DNA from 2 places in the Halomonas shantousis genome. Region 2 is predicted to be linked to the other one. Evidence: predicted binding sites of a transcription regulator. Region 2 holds the regulator's gene; the other holds the start of a gene.
The links. The regulator sigma-54, encoded in region 2, starts transcription at its own class of promoters, with help from an activator protein. The targets are predictions, from matches to a motif close to TGGCACNNNNNTTGCTNT.
Positions count from the first base shown of each region.

Region 1: the regulator sigma-54 is predicted to act here: its motif matches at 5,482-5,499, upstream of ytfE (iron-sulfur cluster repair protein YtfE).

Region 1 is NZ_BAAIER010000001.1:61,081-68,469, reverse strand. It holds gene ACYQ12_RS00280 (hypothetical protein) at 1-327, shown strand, start outside; gene ACYQ12_RS00275 (hypothetical protein) at 324-551, shown strand; gene fdxA (ferredoxin FdxA) at 817-1,143, opposite strand; gene ACYQ12_RS00265 (PAS domain-containing protein) at 1,384-1,752, shown strand; gene ACYQ12_RS00260 (NnrS family protein) at 1,799-2,977, opposite strand; gene ACYQ12_RS00255 (hypothetical protein) at 3,013-3,216, opposite strand; gene ACYQ12_RS00250 (hypothetical protein) at 3,213-3,473, opposite strand; gene ACYQ12_RS00245 (methyl-accepting chemotaxis protein) at 3,486-4,679, opposite strand; gene ytfE (iron-sulfur cluster repair protein YtfE) at 4,788-5,444, opposite strand; gene norR (nitric oxide reductase transcriptional regulator NorR) at 5,706-7,226, opposite strand.
Region 2 is NZ_BAAIER010000002.1:2,538,474-2,545,862, reverse strand. It holds gene rapZ (RNase adapter RapZ) at 1-804, opposite strand, end outside; gene ptsN (PTS IIA-like nitrogen regulatory protein PtsN) at 813-1,286, opposite strand; gene hpf (ribosome hibernation-promoting factor, HPF/YfiA family) at 1,296-1,604, opposite strand; gene ACYQ12_RS12260 (RNA polymerase factor sigma-54) at 1,688-3,121, opposite strand; gene lptB (LPS export ABC transporter ATP-binding protein) at 3,276-4,001, opposite strand; gene lptA (lipopolysaccharide transport periplasmic protein LptA) at 4,071-4,586, opposite strand; gene lptC (LPS export ABC transporter periplasmic protein LptC) at 4,583-5,170, opposite strand; gene ACYQ12_RS12240 (KdsC family phosphatase) at 5,173-5,721, opposite strand; gene ACYQ12_RS12235 (KpsF/GutQ family sugar-phosphate isomerase) at 5,733-6,713, opposite strand; gene ACYQ12_RS12230 (calcium/sodium antiporter) at 6,745-7,389, opposite strand, start outside.

The DNA.
Region 1 (7,389 bases), on a different contig from region 2:
CCGACACTGGGTGATCTTCTGGGCGACGCGAAGCGCTCCACTACCGGCTTCCAGGCATGGATCGAGGCCACCGATCCCGAGCTCGCGGAAGAGGCCGGACTGGCTGCCAGGCGCGCCGGCACGTCGCTGGCGGGCCTGGCGCGTGCCGCCATTGCCGACTTCAGCCGCTTCGCCGACCCGCATGCCTGGGCCCAGCTGACGAGCAGAATCAGCAACAGCTCCGACCCGGGAGCCACCTGCCTGGCCCTCATGGTGCGCTGGCAGCTGACCGATCGGAGGCTGCGCGAGCAGCCCTCCCTAGCGCGAGAAACAAGAGGTGACCGATGAACACCACACCGCCCGACAAATCTTCCGATGAGACGACGAATGACGTGCCGCTGAATCCCGCGCTCAAGAAGCGGCACGATGAGCTGTATGGACCGGATCAACGTGGTACCGACCCGATGAAGACGGTATCCGTTCAGAAGGACGAAGGTAAGGCCTGGCCAACGATCTGGGCCGTCGTCGCGATCGTGTGCGTGCTCGTCACGATCATGCTCCTCATTTTCTGACCCATGAGGATAGGCCCGCGATCTCGAAAGCCAACGAGTCCGGCTCGGTCCTTCGCTCCGAGCCGGCGCGACAGGGATCTAAGCTCTGTCTGAAAAATCGACGAGAGATGGCCAGACAAGGCAAAAATTGGCGAAAAAATGGACCGGGCTGGCGTACCAGTTCACGAGATGTAAATGAGTCGTTTGATCGGACTCGCGCCCGAGCCAATTTTTAATGCCGTATGGACGAGCGCAGACAATTTTCAGACAGAGCGTTTAGGCCAATCTACTCCTTGTTCAGGTAATCCAGCTTACCGGCGACACCATCCCATTTTTCCGCTTCATCGAGAGGCGCTTTCGCTTCAGTAATTGACGGCCATTTTTCCGCCAGCTCGGCGTTGAGTTCAAGGAAATGGCGCTGCGAATCGGGCAGTTCATCTTCGGGGAAGATAGCCTCGGCAGGACATTCAGGTTCGCAAAGAGCACAATCGATGCATTCATCAGGATGAATGACAAGAAAATTTTCGCCTTCATAGAAGCAGTCGACAGGACATACCTCTACGCAATCCGTATATTTACACTTGATACAGTTTTCGGTCACGACAAAGGTCATGGCATCTCTCCTATAAGATGCATTACATATATATCTTATAGAGATCTGCGGCAGTTTTCCAGGAGATTCCTGTATCACAAACCCGTTAGAGCCCTTGCTGAAATGTCAGCCCCGGGTTTCTGCAGTGACTGGTCGAGATCAGCTTCTGATCATCAATTCGCTCGATGTCAACCGAGATGCGGACCATGCCTTTACTCACGGTATCCCGACGACCGCTCCTCCTCTTACCAAAGGTGTCAGATGGCTCTACAACAGCACATTCTCGAAGCTATTCTGGAAGAGAACCCGCTTGCCACTATCTATGCCGACCGCCAGGGCCTGATTCGCTACTGGAATAGCGCTGCGACCGACCTTTTCGGCTTTACCGCAGAACATGCGCATGGACAGAGCCTCGATCTGATCATTCCCGAAAAGTTGCGCGCTGCTCATTGGCGCGGATTCGAGCAGGCCCTGTCCACGGGCAGCACCCGGCTGGGCGGGCAATTCGTACGCACCCGCGCCCTAACCGCAGCGGGGCAGCCATGTTATGCAGAGGTGTGCTTCTCCCTCATCAGGGATACGGCGGGGAGCCTTGTCGGTGCCGTCGCCTTCTGTCGGCCAACGGCATGAGACCCAGCCAGGCATCGCTCGTTGCCACCGACAGGTCCAGTTCCGGTTACGCTTCGGCCCGGCGCATGGAGCGGCGTTGCAGTGTCATGCCGACCGCCAGCCACAGTCTCCACACGGCCAGAAGCCAGGCCAGGCTCCAGGCCAGCGCCGCCGCCCACAGCAGCGGCAGATACAGCCCCGGGACCAGCGGCGCTGCGAGACGCAGCAGGGTTGCCATGCCGATCAGCAGCGTGAAGGCAACGATGATCCGCTCCCGGCCAAGATCGGCTTCGGTCCGGGGCGCGGCTTGCAGGATGGCGGTACGCAGCATGACGACACCCGTCAGGGTGCCCAATGCGCCTAGGGTGATGATATGCAGCAATGCCGGCGTCGCCTGCCCCACTCCTTGAGCAGTCCCATTACTCAGCAGGCCCGCCGCCAGCCAGCCATAGCCGATCCCCAGACAGAGCAGATCCGGCCGACGGGCGCAGCGCCACAGCTGCCAGCGAAGCAGGCGCACCAGTGCCAGCAGACCGGTTCCGGCCAGGGCCCAGCCCGCCCATGGCCGTCCGGACGGCCAGACCGACAGCAGCACGCTGAACAGCATGCCGGTCATGATCAGCCCCTCGATACGTGGCTGAACCCGGGCCCCGACAGCCTCGCCCCGGCGTAACCGGTATCCGGCCATTGCCGGTGCAACCACACGCCCGCCCATGAACAGCATGAGCAGTGCCAGCAGCAGTACGGCCTGGTGCACGACGGCATAGCGCAGGCCTGTCAGCGTTTTTGTGTACGCCAGCCCGAATGCCATCACCGCCAGCAAGCAGATCAGCAGCAACAACGGAGCCAGCAGACGGTTGCGCCATTTTCTGGCGGTGCGAAAACGAGGCAGCAGAAGAGCGCCCAGCATCACGGCGAAAGCCGCGCCCAGCAGGGAGGGCAACAGGCTAGAAGGTATCAGCAGGTAGCTCACCCTGGCTCCCAGCCACAGGAGAAAGAGCGCAGCCAGACGGTATGGAGGCATGGGCCCCAGCAGGTATCCCGCCACTACGGCCAGGGCAAACCCGAAAAGCAACTCCCGGGCATGCCCCAGACCACTGTTCAGACTGGGCAGCAGATCAGGACGATGGAACATTGCCCAGAGCGAGAGCGGGACCAGCAGAGCCGCATACAGGCTTGCGGCAGGAAAGAACAGCACATGGGCAGGCAGCCTGTTGCGCCTGGCTACGTCACGATGCCTTGTCATGGAGCGAGCGGCCGCACTATTTCAAAACCAACGCACTACTTCAAAACCAACGAGTAGAGTTCCCTGGCCAGGGATGCCTGCATGCCCATATCCGAGAAATGGCAGGCACAGGAGAACTCCCCGGCTCCTTCCACCGACCCGATCGTGAGGCGTTCATCCTCATCCGGCCAGCGCAGTGACTCGACGATAGGGAGTGATTCGGCGACGGGGACTGACGGGACAGTTTCGCGGCTTTTCATGCGGTGACTCCTGCTTGGTAAACCGAGGACAGTGATCCCATGGCCGGCTCCCAACCGGGGCACTCATACGGACGTTGTTCGAAGGCATGGTGCGTACGCTCGGCGTGCCGGGTCATGTAGCCAAGGATATCGCGCAGCAGGACGATGCTGGGCATGTCGCCACGTCGGGCCCCGGGAAGTTGACGGTCGAGGAGACACAACAGACCGTCGTATCCGCGGTGGTCTTCTTGCAGCCGTTCGAGAGCGGAGATGAACATGAGCGCCTCCTGTCAGTATTGCGCGGCAACTTCGCCGATTCCTGCGTTCGAATTACCGGTTACCCGAGTCGTCGTTGCAGGAAGCGGGGCGTGGGTGAGGCTACCCGTCGACTGATCGAACGCGCCCAGGCTGGCCTGGTGTGTATTCGGCCGATACTTGCGCATGATGTAGCGCAGGCGCTTCATCACATTCAGATTGGCGGATTCCATCTTCGCCAAGGCACTCATGGCCTCGTCGATGTGGCCTTCTTCGTAGCAACGCACCGCCTCGATGGCCTGGCGGTGTACCTCGATATGCGGTCCCTCCAGCGCCTGAAAATCCTTATCGCTATAGAATTGTTGGCTACCGGTCCCGGCATAGTACCAGCGGCCCAGGGCACACTGGGTCTCATCGGGGAGTTCCTCGGCCCGGGTTTTCGACAACCCCATGAAGATACGGTAGACCTCGAGCTTGATCTCCAGCTCCTCCAGATTGGCGAGTTCCACCTCGCTTAGCATGGCGGAGAAGGAAAGCGCCTGGCTGCTCTCGCCGGTCAGGGTCAGCAGCTGTTCGGTGCGCGTCATCACTTGGCTCGCCTCGCTACTCAGCCGCTCGGCCTTGCACGCATTGTCCTCCATTGTCCCGTCCACCTGGTCGGCCTGGCTGAGAATGCTGCCATTGAGCCCGCCGATCTCGTTGGTGGCAGTCGTGGTGCGCGAAGCCAGCTCGCGTACCTCGGTAGCCACGACGGCGAAGCCGCGACCAGCGTCACCGGCCCGTGCCGCCTCGATGCTGGCATTGAAGGCGAGTAGCGTGGTCTGCAGCGAAATCTCCTCGATGACCCCCACGAAGCTGCCGATACGACCGGCATCGTCGCGCAGCGAAGTGACCTGTTCGGCGGCCAGCCCGATGCGCTGATTGAGGGCGCGAAGCTCCGCTACCATGGTGTTGAGGGCGTCCTGGCTGCGCAGGGACTCGCTTGCAGTGAAGTCAGTGACGTTGCGATTGCTCACCAGCAATTCGGAGAGTTCGGTGAAGGATTCGCGCAGGGCGACCACGGAGTCGCCGAAGCCGGTGAGATTGGTGAACAGGTGTCGATGGACGCGCTGCTCGTCCTCGAGCTGAGCGATTCGCGCCTGCAGTCGGTCGCGTTCGGCGAGGGTGGCGGCGACCTCCTGGGGCGGATTGGAGTGTGAGGCAATGGCCTTGCGTTTCCAGAAGCGCATGAGAGCTCCAGTCATTCAGAGGGAGGGGCTTGACGCCGACCGTACCGGGGGATGGACGGCGTCCTGCGGCAGGCCAGGTGTGGCCTGCCGGTTCTTGTGGTCGTGGTCTCAGCCCACACGTTCGAAGAGCACGTTATTCTCCAGGTGGATGTGCTGCATCAGGTCTTCGCGGAACTCGCGTAACCCGGCATACAGGGCGCGCCAGGTCGTGCAGGCGCCCTTGGGCGGGGTGATGTCGTCGGTCAGCGCCATCAACTGCCCCAGGCTCTCGCCATGATCGTCATGCTCGTGACGCATGATGGCGATAGGCCCCTGGGCCTGGGCGCCCACACCTTGACGCAGCATGGGGAAGAGAATCTGCTCCTCTTTCTGCATATGGCTCTCAAGCGCCTGGTAGAGGGTGATGAGCAGCCTGGCCAGGCCGGTCGGACAGGTGTTGCGCTCGCCGTGGACCTGCTCGACGCGCTGCGCCATGCGCACCAGCTCGGGTAACTGCTGGCGGTGGACGTCATGGTAGCGAGTCAGGATATGGTCGATCAGCTCGGCGTTGCTGGCCGATGCCCAGTCGTGCGCGTCGCTCATGCCCTGGGGCAGCGCCTCGAGCTCCGCCACAAGCGTCTCGGGGGCCAGATTGGCGTGCTCGGCAGCCTCGCGCAGACTGATGCGCCCGCCACAGCAGAAGTCTATGTTGTGGTCGCGGAATACTCGCGTGGCGCCGGGTAGGGTCAGGGCGGTGCGGCCGACGGTCTGTTCGATCAGGTTCATGACAGTAAATCCCCGCTGAGGTGAGAGATACTTTCATTTAGCAAGTGGCGTGCCAGTTCTCGAGCGCCCGTCTTGAGGGGTTTGCGCAGCTTTACGGTGAAAAATACCCTGCACGCTCAGGGTATATAGAACCTTGAAAGGGTAGATATCACCATACTCAGCCAGACTCTGCGGGCATCGCGGCGCGCGGCGCATTTCGAACGGGTGCCGGTGGCCCGGCGGGCCGGTAGTTAACGATACCCATCGCGCCCTGCTCGCCCGCTACTTGATACCTAACCGGCGCGCCAGCTTGTGCAGATTGCTGGAGTCGACCTCGAGCAGACGCGCCGCCGCCGACCAGTTTCCGTCGGCACGTTCGAGGGCATGGTGTATGGCTTGTCGCTGGCTGCGCGCCACGCTGTCGTGCAACGCTTCCACCGGGGCGTCAGGGGACGGTGCTACCGTCACACTCGGGGCCGAGGCCGTGACCAGCGGCAGGTCGAGCAGCCCAGGTTCCAGGGTAATGATATCCTCACGACGCGCGCCCTGGCTGAGCGCCTTGATTGCCGCACGGCTGATGACGTGTTCAAGTTCACGCACGTTGCCCGGCCAGTCGTAACCACTCAGCGCATCCTCGGCGGACGGCGACAGACGCAGACTGCGTACCCCCAGGCGGGCCCGGTTGAGCTCGAGGAAATGCCCGGCCAGCACCAGCACGTCGCTGCCCCGCTCACGCAGTGGCGGAATCGGCACCGGATAGACCGAGAGTCGATGATAGAGATCGGCACGAAAGTGACCGGCGCGCACACTGTCTTGCAGGTTACGGTTGGTGGCGGCGATCACCCGCACATCGACGTGGCGCGGTTCGTCCTCACCCAGGCGCTGGATCTCGCCATTTTGCAAGGTACGCAACAACTTGGCCTGGATGGCCAGCGGCAATTCGCCGACCTCGTCGAGAAACAGCGTACCGCCGTCTGCCGCTTCGAAGCGCCCGGCGCGGGCATTCCCCGCTCCCGAGAAGGCGCCCTTCACATGGCCGAACAACTCGCTTTCGGCCAGCGATTCCGGCAATGCGGCGCAATTGACCTGAATCATCGGGCGTCGCCGACGCCGTGAACGCTGGTGCAGGTGGCGTGCGAACAGCTCCTTGCCCACACCGGTCTCCCCCGTGAACAGCACCGGCAGCTCAGAATCCCCCACCACCTCGAGCTCGTCCAGTAGCCGACGGAGGATCGAACTCTGCCCAATGATCTCCCCCTCCTGACGTTCAGTGACGTCCTGGCCAGCATCGCTTCGCGACAGGCGCAGGCGACGCACGTCCTGCTCCAGGCGGGTCATGCGCACGGCGGCCTCGGCCAGCAGGGTGAAACGCTGCAGGTCATCCTGGGCACGCCCATCGAAGGTGCCCGGGGTAAGTGCATCCAGGGTCAACGCTCCCCACAGGTTGCCCTCGACATGCAGGCTGATGCCCATGCAGTCATGCACCGGCAAGGGTTCGCCGATCTGGTTATCGACCAGACCGTCGTAGGGGTCGGGCAGGGTCGAGTCGGGCGGAAAGGCCACCGTCTCGCGTTGGGCGAGGATCGCTGCCAGGCGCGGATGCTGAGCGATCACGAAGCGTCGCCCCAGCGCCTCGCGCGTCAGACCGTCGACCGCTACCGGACACAGCGCATCATCGTCGAGACGCAGCAGCCCCACCGCGCCGCAGCGAAAATATTCACGCAGGGTTCTGACCAGCCGTTGTAGGCGCACTGCACTGGGTAGTTCGGCGGTGAGGTCGGCAAGCATGACGTCTTCGAGCATGGCAGGGCCCCTGGCGAGACAGTGCGGAAGCGGAACGGGTAAAAGCTACCGTGACCAGGTCATTATTACCGCTCCCAAGCCGGGTAGAATTGACCTCAATCAACAATAACCACAGCCAATCAACCACTTAAAAGTTGGCATGCCGGATATACAGGCACCCAAG
Region 2 (7,389 bases):
CCGGGCCAGTCGCTCGACCAGATAGACGGAGCGATGCTGTCCCCCGGTGCAGCCTACGGCCACGGTAAGGTAGCTGCGATTGCTGTCCAGATAGGCCGGCAGCCAGCGTTCCAGCCAGTCTCGAATGTCATCGCCCATGGCGGCGACGTCGGGGTACCCTTCGAGAAAGCGGATGATTTCCTCATCACGCCCGTTGAAAGGCCTCAGTCGTGGGTCCCAGTAGGGGTTGGGCAGGCAGCGGACATCGAACACCATGTCGGCATCGAGGGGCACACCTTTCTTGTAGCCGAACGATTCGAAGGTCAGCGTCAGCGAGCGTCCGGTGTGACGTGCCACCTGCTCGGCGATACGGCCCCGCAGGTCGTGCACGGAAAGGTTGGAAGTATCGATGATGAGATCCGCCAGATGACGGATCGGCGTCAGGTAGTGCTGCTCATGCTCGATGGCTTCGGCCAGGCTCATCTCGCTATCCCGGGTCAACGGATGGCGCCGTCGGGTAGCCGAGTAGCGTTCCAGCAGGATCTTGGAATCGGAGGTCAGATAGACGACCTGGCTATGGATGCCGCGTTCGCGGATACCTTCGAGCAAGCCGGGAAAACGCTCCAGCGACTCGGGCAAGTTGCGTGCATCGATACTTACGGCAATGTTGCTGCGTGCCGGTGGCGCGGATTGCAGCTCGCCGATCAACGCCACCAGCAGATTGGCGGGCAGGTTGTCGATCGCATAGTAGCCGAGATCCTCGAGAGCCTGCAGGGCGACGGATTTTCCTGAGCCGGAGCGGCCACTGATAATGACGAGCTGCATGGGATTTCCTAACGGCCGGTATCGGAGTGACGTATCGCATCGATGAGGATGTCGTGGAGCTCACGTTGACTTCCCGCCTGGCGCAGCTTCGTGCGGGTCGTGGCGTCGTTCATGACCCCGGCGACCTGGGCGAGCAGCGCAAGATGCGTATCGTCGGCTTCCTCCGGCACCAGCAGGACGAAGATCAAGTCCACGGGCTCGCCATCGATGGCATCGAAATCGATGGGAGTCTGCAGGCGAAGGAAGCCGGCAATCGGTGTCTTGCAGTGCGGGTTGCGTGCATGAGGGATGGCGACGCCGTTGCCGATTCCGGTACTGCCCAGTCGCTCGCGACCGATCAATCGGCTGAAGACCTCCTGACTGTCGAGACTGGGGGTATTCTGGGCGATGAAGGTGCTGAAGAATTCCAGCACCCGCTTTTTACTCCCCCCGGTGACACCGAACAGCGTGCGCTCGGGGGGTAGGATATTTTCCAATCTCATGATAGGGAGTTAGCGGGCACTGGTGCCTTGGGCACGTGCCTGAGCTTTTTCCTTGTGTTTGACCAGTTGGCGATCGAGCTTGTCGGCCAGCGCATCGATGGCCGCGTACATGTCATTATCCTGAGCTTCGGCATGCAGGTCTGCGCCGGCGACATGAAGCGTGCAGGCGGCTTGTTGTCGTTCCTTCTCGATGGAGAGCGTTACCTGGGCGAGGGTGATGCCGTCATAGTGACGCGCCAGGCGCGCGAGTTTTTCATTCATATAGTCACGCAGGGCGTCACTGACTTCAACATGATGGCCGGTGATGTTGACTTGCATGGCACGCTCCTTTTCCAACGGGTGCCATTTGATTGTAATCCTTTTTATGCTGCTGCATACCCCTTCGCTTGGGTTGGGCCACGTCAGGCGAGACGCTTGCGTTCGCTGGATGAGGGGATGCCCATCGCCTCGCGATACTTGGCGATCGTGCGGCGTGCCACCTTGATGCCGTCCTTGGCCAGCAGGTCGACGAGCTTGCTGTCGGAAAGCGGCTTGCGTGGCGGCTCATCGCCGATCAATTTCTTCAGGCGGGCGCGAATCGCGGTGCTGGAGTAGGCGTCGCCCTCCCCATCCGAGCCGCCCACATGGCTGGAAAAGAAGTACTTGAGTTCGAAGACGCCGCGAGGGGTGTGGATGAACTTCTGCGTGGTGACCCGCGAGATGGTCGACTCATGCATGTCCACGGCCTGGGCAATGTCGGCCAGTACCAGGGGCTTCATGGCCTCTTCGCCGTGAGTCAGGAAATCGAACTGGCGGGTCATGATCTCGCGACCCACGCGAAGGAGGGTGTCGTTACGACTGGACAGGCTCTTGAGCAGCCAGCGGGCTTCCTGCAGATGCTGCTTCATGAAAATGTTGTCGTCGCTCTTGTCGGCACGGCGGATCAGGGCGGCGTAATCGGGCTGGATGCGAACCCGGGGCAGCGCCTCGGGATTGAGTTCGATGCGCCAGCCATCCCGACCATGGCGAGCCACGAGATCGGGGATCACGTAAGCGCTGCTGCTGTCGTCGAAGGCCTGACCCGGCCGGGGATCGAGCGCGCGGATCATGGCGATGACCGCGTCGAGTTCGGCATCTTCCAGGCGTAGCCGTCGCTTGAGCTGTTTGCGGTCATTGCCGGCCAGCACGTCGAGGAACTGGCGTACTAGGCGCTTGGTCTGGGGCAGCAGCGGCGTGTTCTCGGGCAGGTTGCCAAGCTGCAGCAACAGGCATTCGCGAAGATCCCGTGCGCAGACACCGGTAGGGTCGAACTGCTGTATCCGCATCAGGACCTGTTCGGTATCGTCGAGCTTGAGCGCGTCGAGACCCTGCTCATGCAGCCCTTCGGTCAGCTCGTCCAGCGGCACGCTGAGATAGCCATCGCTGCCTACGGCGTCGATCAGACTCTCGGCGATCGCGCGGTCCCGTGGCGAGAAGTCGGCCATGGCCAGCTGCCAGTTCAGATGGTCCCGCAGGCTCGTACCGGCGGCATTGCGATCGAAATCGGGCCCGTCTTCACCGCTGCCCGCCGGCCCGCTGGCGGCCGGGGCCGCATCCTGGAATGTGTCCGACCATTCACTGTCCAGAGCCAGCTCATCGGGAATGTCGCTGGCCCACTCGTCTTCCGGAGCCTCGCTGACTTCCTGCTCGCCAAAGGCCTCGTCGAGTTCCAGCATGGGGTTAGCCTCGAGCGCCTGCTGGATTTCCTGACGCAGATCCAGAGTAGAGAGCTGGAGAAGCTGAATCGCCTGCTGGAGCTGGGGAGTCATGGTCAGCTGGGTGCCGACACGAAGCTGCAGCGTAGGTTTCATGGCCATGGTGATGTGGGGTCACTTGCCGTTGATAAATAACATACGTTATCTGCGTGGAGCATGACATGCAAGCGGTAAGCAACAATCATGCCACGCAGGATTGTATGGTGGTATGTCATTGACTGGCAAGCGGAAGCTTCCGGTAGTGTTCGGAACGCCGTTAAAGGCGGAATTCGTGGCCCAAATAGACGTCGCGCACCCGCTGGTTGGCCAGGATCGCTTCGGTACGACCCTCGGCGATGATGCGTCCGTCACCGACGATATAGGCGTTATCGCAGATGTCGAGGGTTTCGCGCACGTTGTGATCGGTGATCAGTACGCCGATGTCGCGGTCACGCAGCTGGCGGATGATGCCCTTGATTTCGCCCACCGAGATGGGGTCGACTCCTGCGAAAGGTTCATCGAGCAGTATGAAGGCAGGCTCGGTGGCCAGCGCGCGGGCGATTTCGACCCGACGGCGTTCGCCACCGGAGAGGCTCATGCCGGCATTGTTGCGGATGTGGCCGATGTGAAACTCTTCGAGCAGCTCTTCGAGGCGTGCCTTGCGATCGGTCTTGCCGAGCTCGGAGCGGGTCTCGAGTATCGCCATGATGTTATCGGCCACCGATAGCTTGCGGAATATCGAGGCTTCCTGAGGCAGGTAGCCGATCCCGGCCCGGGCGCGCTTGTGCATGGCGGCGCGTGAGAGATCCTGCTCGTCGATCTGCACGCTGCCCGCATCGGCGCGTACCAGGCCGACGATCATGTAGAACGAGGTGGTCTTGCCGGCCCCGTTGGGGCCGAGCAGCCCTACGATGCTGCCTTGGCGAATCGCCAGACTGATGTCGTGAACGACCCGTCGTCCCTTGTAGCTCTTGGCCAGGTTGGTGGCGCTCAGGGTCTTCATGAAGAGGCATCCTTGTCGTGCGCGTGATTTTGCCGAGCCGCCCAAGGGCGGCTCGGTAGACCGTTGGGGTTACTGCTGCTGTGGTGTCAGGGTCATGCGGACACGTTGGCGCTCGCTGCCCTGAGTCTGGGAGCGGGCCTGCACCTGACGGCGATCGAGAAAATACTCCACGTAGGCGCCGTTGAAGGTGTCACCGCCCTGGTGCAGCTCGGCCTGATCGATGAGTTCCACGCGGCGTTCGCCGGCATGATAGATGATGGTCTTCCCCCAGCCCTTGACGACGGGGTCCTCAGGGGCCGGCTTCTGCTCGAGATAGGCGCGATCGGCGCCTCCGGTGGCGGTCACCCGAGTCACCTGGCCGCTGTCGTTGCGCTGGATCTCGACACGCTCTGCACGCAGTTTCATGCTGCCCTGCTGCATATCGACATTGCCACTGTAGACGGCCGTACCCTGGCGCTCGCTCAATTCCAGGCGATCCGCGGCGATCTCAATGGGCGCACTGGCGTCACCTTCGAGGGCGATAGCCGGCGCGGGAAGGGCCGTCAGCAGCACGAGAGACAGAGCAGCGGTGATAAGTTGCATCATGAGGAATCCTTGGCAAGCGGGGGGTGATGGCCGCGAACATCGCCGGTCAGGCGCATGCGCTCTTCGTTGATCCAGGCGTCGAAGCGCTCGCCGCGCACGCGCTGATCCTGCTGGCGCAGGACGGCTTCGGTATCGCTCCAGGCATGCGCTTCGACGCTATCGTAGTGCAGCACCTGCGTGTCGAGCCGCCAGCCTTCTCCCGGTTGCTGCAGCTGTGCCTCGCCTTCGAGCGTCAGCAGTCGACCGTTGGGGCCAAGCCGCCCCTGAGTGGCGCTGGCGATCCACTCGCGCGATTCGGCATCCAGCAGACGCGCTTCAGGCGTTACGGTGCGAATCACGTCGTCGACCGGGGTATGCACGAGCCTCGGTGTCTCGAGATGCTGATAAGGACGGCCCTGGGTATCGAAGCGGGTCAGGGTGACCCCCTCGAGGAAATAGTCGGGCTCACCTGCTGCGTCGCTGGGCACCGGGCCGGGCTGCATGACGTCACGCTGTTCGAACAGGGCCAGGATGCCACCCAGAACGACCAGTATCACGACCAGCCAGATGCGGGGCAGATAGCGGGAAAAGAACCGCGTCCTCACGATCAGCCTCTGCGCTGGCCGTGGAGGTAGGTGTCGAGTACCGATGCCCAATGCCCCTGAGCCTCGAGCAGGAGATCGCAGATCTCGCGCACCGCACCCTGGCCGCCGTGGCGTTCGGTCACCCAGGCGGCATTCTGACGAATGTAGTGGGGCGCATTGGGAACACTGATGCCGAGCCCGACACGACAGATGGCGGCGAGATCGGGCAGGTCGTCACCGCAATAGGCGATCTGGGGCATTTCCAGGCCGAGCTTGTGGCGTAGCTCGGTCAGTGCGCTGAGTTTATCGGAATGACGCTGCATGACATGCTCGATGCCCAGTTCGTCGGCGCGACGGCTGACCATGGGCGACTCGCGCCCGGTAATCAGGGCCACCTGCATGCCGCTCTGGAGCAGCAGCTTGATGCCCTGTCCGTCGAGAATATTGAAGCTCTTGATCTCCTGGCCGTCCGCCTGGAAATGCAGGGAGCCGTCCGTCATTACGCCATCCACGTCCAGTGCCAACAGGCGAATCTGGCGGGCCTTTTCCAATAAACGCGTGTCCTGGGCCATGAGTTATCTCCTTATATGACGCCGTGAGCCAGCAGGTCGTGCATGTGCAGGGCGCCGATGGGGCGCTCCTGCTCATCCAGGACCGCGAGGGCAGTGATGCGACTGTCTTCCATTATACGTACCGCTTCGGCGGCGAGGACACCCGGACGGATCGTTTTGCCGCCGCGGGTCATGACGTCATCCACCGTCAGCGTACGCAGATCGGCATGCTGATCCAGCGTACGACGCAGATCGCCGTCAGTGTAGACCCCGGCAAGATGTCCCTGCGGGTCCACCACGCAGGTGAATCCCAGCCCCTTGCGGGTGATCTCCAGCAGAGCGTCGCGCAGAGGGCTGCCCAGCGTCACGCTCGGTAGCCGCTCGCCGGTGTGCATGAGATCCTCGACCTTGAGCAGCAGGCGCCGGCCCAGGCTGCCGCCGGGGTGGGAGAGGGCGAAATCCTCGGCGGTGAAGCCTCGGGCCTCGAGCAGCGCCACTGCGAGTGCGTCACCCAGTGCCAGCGCCGCGGTGGTCGAAGAGGTCGGGGCCAGATCCAGCGGACAGGCTTCGCGCTCGACGCCAGCGTCGAGATGGGCGTCGGCATGTCGGGCCAGCGTCGAGGCGGGGCGTCCGGTCATGCTGATCAGCGGGGCGCCCATGCGCTTGAGTAGCGGGAGCAGGGCAATGACTTCGCTGGTCTCGCCGGAGTTGGACAGCGCCAGTACCACGTCCTTGGGCGTGATCATGCCCAGATCGCCGTGGCTGGCCTCACCCGGGTGGACGAAGAAGGCGGGAGTTCCGGTGCTGGCCAGCGTGGCGGCAATCTTTCGCGCCACGTGACCGGACTTGCCCATGCCGGTGACCACGACTCGTCCCTGGCAGGCCAGAGCCAGATGACAGGCGCGATCGAAATCCTCGGACAGCTTGGCGATCAACGCGGCGATCGCCTGCTGTTCAAGTGTCAGGGTACGCCGTGCGCTGGCGCGGAAGTCGTGCTCGGTAGGTGTCGTCATGCGATGATTGTTGCTCCCTGCGAGAAATGACTCAAGTGGTAGGGCTTCCCGGCACGGCACCCAGCACGAGAATTGTCATGTAAGTCAGGTAGGTTGCCAGCAAAAGCGCCCCGGTGGGGCGGCCCAGCGTCGCGTGTCGGCGAATGACGAGTGCCGCGCCCAGCAGCAGTGTCAGCCCCAGCATGACCGGATAGTCGCGTGTGGGAGCCTGCGGATCCGTGGGCCCGGGTGACAGCAGGGCAGGAATGGGCAGTACGATCAGCATGTTGAACAGGTTCGAGCCAATGATGTTGCCAATCGCAATGTCATGCTGGCGCTTGAGTGCGCTGGCCACGCTGGCAGCCAGTTCGGGAAGGCTGGTGCCGATGGCGACTACGGTCAGCCCGATGACCAGGTCGCTGATGCCGAAGGCGGCGGCGATGTGGGAAGCGCCCCAGACCAGTAGGCGCGAGCTGGCTGATAGCAGTACCAGACCGACAACCAGCCACGTCAGGCCCCGACCCAGCGTCATGTTGGGCACTTGATCCTGCTCGTGGCCGGGGGCGTCGGTGCGTATCCACGCCCATAGGCTTATCGCCAGCAGCGCAAGCAGCAGAACGCCTTCCTTGATTCCCAACATGCCGTCGATCAGTACCGCGCCGGCCAGTAGCGTGGCAACCATCAGCAATGGCAGTTC